2 regions of the Shewanella sp. SACH genome follow, and region 1 is predicted to be linked to the other one. Evidence: riboswitches for the same ligand, from Rfam matches in the RefSeq annotation. Region 1 holds a riboswitch; the other holds the start of a gene.
The links. Region 1 has a riboswitch for thiamine pyrophosphate ahead of thiC (phosphomethylpyrimidine synthase ThiC). Riboswitches for the same ligand answer to the same signal wherever they lie in the genome.
Positions count from the first base shown of each region.

Region 1 (3,181 bases):
TCATCGTGATAAGCACGTGCGGTTTCAGGATCGAGTCCTAAGTTATATTGATCTTCCCAGCGGAATTCGAACCGCGCCTTTGCCAGCGCATTATCACGAATTTGCGCACTCGGATGACCTTTCGCCACATCGGCGGCGTGGGCGGCAATCTTATAAGCAATCAAACCTTGCTTAACATCTTGTTTATTCGGTAATCCTAAGTGTTCTTTTGGCGTGACATAACACAACATAGCGCAGCCGTACCAAGCAATCATGGCCGCGCCTATGCCGGAGGTGAAATGATCATACCCAGGTGCGATATCGGTGATTTGTGGGCCAAGCGTGTAAAACGGCGCTTCATCGCAGTGAGCTAACTGCTTGTCCATGTTCTCTTTAATGAGCTGCATCGGGATATGTCCCGGCCCTTCGATAATGGTTTGTACGTCGTATTCCCACGCGATTTTGACTAGCTCACCTAAGGTTTCAAGCTCTGCAAACTGGGCGGCATCATTAGCGTCGGCAATCGAGCCTGGACGCATACCATCACCTAAAGACAGGGATACATCGTAGGCAACGCAAAGCTCACAGATCTCACGAAAATGGCTGTAGAGGAAGTTTTCCTTGTGGTGACTCAGGCACCATTTAGCCATAATTGAACCGCCGCGGGAAACGATCCCAGTAACGCGTTTAGCCGTCATCGGCACGTAACGAAGCAGCACACCAGCATGAATGGTAAAGTAATCAACACCTTGTTCCGCTTGTTCAATCAAGGTATCGCGGAACACTTCCCAGGTTAAATCCTCTGCCACGCCGTTCACTTTCTCCAGCGCTTGATAAATCGGCACTGTGCCAATGGGCACTGGCGAGTTACGGATGATCCACTCGCGGGTTTCGTGGATATAACGACCCGTGGATAAATCCATTACCGTATCTGCACCCCAACGGGTTGACCAGACGAGCTTTTCCACTTCTTCCTCGATGGAAGAGGTCACCGCCGAGTTACCAATATTGGCGTTCACTTTCACCAGAAAGTTACGCCCTATGATCATAGGTTCGGCTTCGGGATGGTTAATATTCAGCGGAATAATCGCGCGGCCACGGGCAACTTCAGCGCGGACAAATTCGGCGGTAATCGGTTCGCCGACTAAGGCACCAAAAGCTTCGCCCTTGGCTTTACGATTGAGGATTTCATCCTGTACTTCGGCAAGTGCCATGTTCTCGCGGATCGCCACATATTCCATTTCGGGCGTGATAATACCTTGACGGGCATAGTGTAATTGACTGACTCGTTTACCCTGCAGCGCTCTGCGTGGGCGGACAATTGCACTCGAACCTGCCTCAAAACGCAGATGGTCTAAACCGTCGTCGGCGAGTCTTTGTTGGGTAAAATCTGAGGTGGCACAGGGTAATTGCTCTGTGTCGTTGCGGGCTAGGATCCAGTTTTGTCTTAATTTACCAAGACCTAGACGCACATTGATGTCGGCCTCAGGATCGGAATAAGGTCCGGCGCAATCGTACACTCGGATTGGCGGATTTTTCTCCATGATAGGCGCATCATCTGTTCCGCCCACCAGCGTGTCAGTCTGCAGAATGTGTCGCATGCCAACGCGAATATCGGCACTTGAACCTTCGAGATAAATCTTTTGTGAATTAGGATGTTGCAGTGGCGCTAACGTATCGATAAAGGCTTGGGCCTGCGCGCGGGTTTCGCGGCGACTCGGCGCCTTAGACACGATTGATTGACTAGACTCAGCCGATTTATTAGCCACTGTCGATTTATTAGGGATTGTCGATTCTAGCGCTGTGATTTCTATCGCATTGGCAGCTACAGCTGGGTTTGGGTTTGAACTGGACATAAGCAATCTCACGTTAAAAAATGGAGTTGCTTGTCTGGAGAATTGAGTTGTTGATAGCTGGGCATGGCAATCAATTTTTGTGGCCAACACTGGCTTCAAAATTGAGTTACCCTGCTCAATAACAATTAAATCTAAACATTAAGGCTTAAAACACTGCTGAGTTAACAGGTGTTCAAGCCGTCTATTTTGGCGATTTAATGTGTGTTATTACGCTTGTTTCCTTCGCAGGTTTTAACCTGATCAGGTTCAACGGATCCCGAATAAACGGTCTCAGCCAAGAGGCACTCCGACAAGATGAGTGCGCAGTATAGACAGAAGCGGCAGCAACAAACAAGGAAAAAAGCAATTAAAAATCTTAACCACCAATCCAAAATAAAGATTCATAATTAATTGTTTTTAAATGATTAAATAAAATTAAACTAAAAAAGCTATAATTAGCATGAAAATAAATCATAAAAAAAGTCACTATTTATGGGGTTTGAGCATCATTTTGTTTAATCGAGATTGAATGGCATCATCAATAGCTTGATTGATTTTTTTGCCACTGCAGTTAATGGGAAAACCTAAATTTTCGGCGTAAGGATTAACTTGAGTGCCGACTTGTACCACGCGATAACAAGTATCCCCTTTACGCACAATACGATTTGGGTCTAAGGGTAAATCTAGACTCGTTGTGCCACCGAAATCATCGGCGTTAGGGACAAATAGCACCTCCATCTCTGGGCTCATTTCACTCATATTCGATTTCCGGGTGAACTTATCGGCCTGTTCAATGACGAGATCATCGAGCGCTTGCTCGCGCTGACGTTCAAAATATTGCTGGGTGAATAAACTCATGCTTGAGCTTGTCGCTATTGTGCTCTCACCTTCTGCTGCGGGCGAACTCTTAGCGCCAAGCTGCGGCTTTATTTCTGTGGTATCAAGCGTATTAGTTGGTTTTTTTGCCGTCACTTCCGCGGGCTGTACTTCACTTGGGGCACTTGATTGAGATTGGTTCGATTGAGTGATGTCCGGTTTAACCGTATCTGGCTTCACTTTTCCCTGCTCTACTTTTTCAGGCATGATCTTTTCAAGTATTGGCAGAGGCTTAACTTGAGTTGCAGGCGTGGGAACAGTTGTAGGCGTAACAGAACTTGTCATCTCAGTCTTATCCACGGCCTTGCTCTCTGTTTCTAGCGCAGCGCTTTCAACCTTCTCTACTGCGGGAGCATAAATAAAATAAGCTTTGAGCGCCGTTACTTTAGGGCCCCGGCTTTCTGTTTCCGTTAATCCAAAGGGATTTAACTGTGGGCGCCACAAAATGCAGATAAGTAAAAATAAACACGCATGCACTAAGAGCACAAAAA
Region 1 is NZ_MPDG02000001.1:1,444,702-1,447,882, forward strand. It holds gene thiC (phosphomethylpyrimidine synthase ThiC) at 1-1,835, opposite strand, end outside; TPP riboswitch at 2,036-2,134, opposite strand; gene BM607_RS06270 (hypothetical protein) at 2,301-3,181, opposite strand, start outside.

Region 2 (3,181 bases), 560 kb from region 1:
CTCAGGTTTAGGTTAGTAAACCAGCCCGAATTGGTACGATAAGTCCCGCCAATGCTGTAGGTAAAGTGTGGTGAATGAGCCAGATCGCGGCCAGTTAAATCGACCTCAGTGCCGTATTTATCCTGATACTGGTAGTCACCGTAGGCCGTTTCTAACCAACCTAAGCTTGAGTAAATTTGTAGATTATCCGTGGCATACCAGGTCGCATCTAACTCAGCACCATAGTTATTAGAACTACCAGCGTTTTCGGTGAACAAGATAAAACGCTGCGGTTTATCAGGGTCTTGCTGGGATGCCGCCACCTGTTGATCTTGTCTGTCCATATAGAACAGCGCCAAATTAGTATCGATAAGCCCCGCTAACCAATGGGATTTAAGGCCAATTTCATAGTTATAAAGCGTCTCAGTACTAAACTCTTTTTTATCGTTCAATTCGACAGGTAAAGTCATGTTGAAACCGCCCGCCTTGTAACCGCGCGCGACACGAACATAAGCGTTGTGCGAGTCATTCAGCACTTTACTCACTGCAATATGACCGCCCCACATGGTTTCACTCGGGTCGAAATTATCGTTATTCGTATCTGAGTAATGGCTGTTACGGCGCTCTAAACGTAGGCCCACAGATAAGGCATAATCTGAGCCCAGATCCGTATCGAGCTGACCAAACAAGGCATAGTTCGTCGCTTCATACTCAGAGTCTAATACTTCATCCGGCCAAGTATTGTACTCAGAATACAATTGGTTATCTTCTTTCAGATTCATGCCGTACACACCAAGCAACCAATCTGTACTGTCCGCAAAGATTCGGCCCAGCTCGGTAGAACTTAAGCGAAACTCTTGCGACACAGTTTTACGTTGGCCAGTTTTATCCCAAAAATAATCATATTGGCATGGCGCCAGATTACTATTCTCACTGCATTGCTTAGAAGCCCAATACTCTGGGTTCGACCAATCGCCATCGTAACTGTAATGGTGATCGGTATTCGCAAAGGACGTTAACGAGGTCAACTCAAAGGTTTCAGCGCCAGAATAGGTCGCTTTAAAGCCTGCACCTGTGGTGCGCTGGCTATCGACACCCGGTTGATCCGATGTCGTCTGGGTCGGTGAATTGGTTAAACTCCACACATCATAGCCATTATCAAAATCGGCGTGCAGCACAGTTAAATCAAACTGCAAATCGTCAGTCGCATACCAGCGCAGCTTAGCGCGGCCGCTGAACTCATCGCGGCCATTGGTATCGTCACGACCTAAATTGAGGTTTTCGTGGTAACCATTTTGTTGATGTTGCTGCAGTGACACGCGATAAAGCAGCTTGCCAGAATCCGTTAATGGGCCTGAACTGAAACCGCTAAACGTGCGTAAATTATCATCACCTAACGAGACTTCTGCACCATGTTCAAACACATCGGTGGGGTCGTTACTTTTCAGATAAATCAGTCCCGCTAAGGCATTCGCGCCATAACGTGTGCCCTGTGGTCCACGTAGCACTTCGACCTGTTGTAGATCGTACATGCTCGACACCATGCCAATACCGGATAAATCGATATCATCTATGATGTAACCCACAGAAGAATTAGGTGCACCTTGGTATTGCTCTTGCTCACCTACGCCGCGAATTTGAAAATACTTCGGCCGCGAACTTCCACCTGACCAGTTAAAGTTGGCGATTGAATTAAGCAGATCTTCAAAGTGCTGCGCGCTTTCATCTTGAATTTTTTGGCTGTCGATAACGGTAATGCTGGAAGGCATTTTTTCTAAGCTTGAGCTGCGAAAATCCGCCGTCACCACCATGACTTCCATCTCAGTGCTGGGATCGGGTTTATCGATAGCATCGGTTTGTGCAAATGCAGAAGTGCTCAGCGCGGTAGCAATGGCTAACGCCAGCGGCGCTCGGGTTAAAAACAAGCTGGGTGTGATGGTTGAAAATGGGGAATGACGTTTTGACGTGTTACTGTTTAGCGTTTTACTGTTTAACATAGGACCTCAAATACATAGTTTGAGATCCGGCAACGAATAAGCGATTCAGAAGTGTGCTGTTGATTGGCCCATTCCTACGCCGGTATTAGCCGGATCAGGTTCTAAGGGTTCGTCAGCTGACATCTCAGTTTGCAGTAATCAACGTAAATTAATTCGCTGCAAACACCCCTTGGCGACGCCTAGTATACATGAGTAATAGGATGGGATGACACATTTACCTCATAAAATGAAAAATGCCAGCATAGCTGGCATTATCAGGGCGAACTTCAGGCTTAATTCGAAAAAGTTTCGCGCACGTACACATCAAATTTAACCGCTTGGGCATTGGGCGCCACGGCGGCGACTTGCAATTGTTGCTTGCCATGCAGCTTGACCGATTTCCAGCTCGTCGCTTCATCTTCTATGGTGTAGCCGCTGGCGTCGTACCAAGTGAATTTATACTGCACACGCATGTCAGTTGATGATTTGCTAACAATCAGCGCTGAACCCTGCACTAAATCGCCAACTCGGCGTGCATCCACACTTTCAACTCCAATATCTCGGGCAAAGCTGGAATTATCGACGCGGGTTTCACCGAGCGAACTCACTGAAATACCTGCGGTATGTGAGGCACAAGCACCTAAGGTCAGCGCCGCGGCCAATAATAGTCCTGTATAAATTTTTTTCATCTCTTTCTCCCAGTCACGCGACAAAATGCGCGGCCAGCGCGCATCATTTCCCATTAAACGACAAGCTAATCGAACTGTGCTGAACTTATGCTTAATAAGACAGACTTAATCATCACTCGAACATCTGCTCACTAAAACGGGTTAATCAATCAGGAAGTGCGCCCGTGCCGTAGCAATGAGCTGCTTACGATTGGTTTGCCAACAATCGATATTCACGTTGGCCACTCGTCGCCCCTGACGGGTAATGCGACATTCTGCAAAGCTATCTTTATGCAGTCCTGCACGTAAATAGTCGATGGAAAAATCGACCACTTTAGGCACTTTGGCTGTTTGCATAAAGACCATTAACTGCACTATCGCCGACATCTCCATAAAACCTGCAATGACGCCGCCATGAATCGCTGGCAACACAGGATTACCGATATTGTCGTCCTTAGCAGGCAGTTTAAAAATCAGTTCATCACCAAAACGCTCAACCTTCATCCCAATAAATTTGGCATAGGGGACGTGCTCAAGTAAATGACCGAAATCGTTAAG
Region 2 is NZ_MPDG02000001.1:886,208-889,388, reverse strand. It holds gene BM607_RS03900 (TonB-dependent receptor) at 1-1,976, opposite strand, end outside; TPP riboswitch at 2,031-2,156, opposite strand; gene BM607_RS03895 (YcfL family protein) at 2,249-2,644, opposite strand; gene BM607_RS03890 (PaaI family thioesterase) at 2,786-3,181, opposite strand, start outside.
Region 2: linked by a shared signal. The riboswitch ahead of BM607_RS03900 (TonB-dependent receptor) and the one ahead of thiC (phosphomethylpyrimidine synthase ThiC) in region 1 are both predicted to bind thiamine pyrophosphate.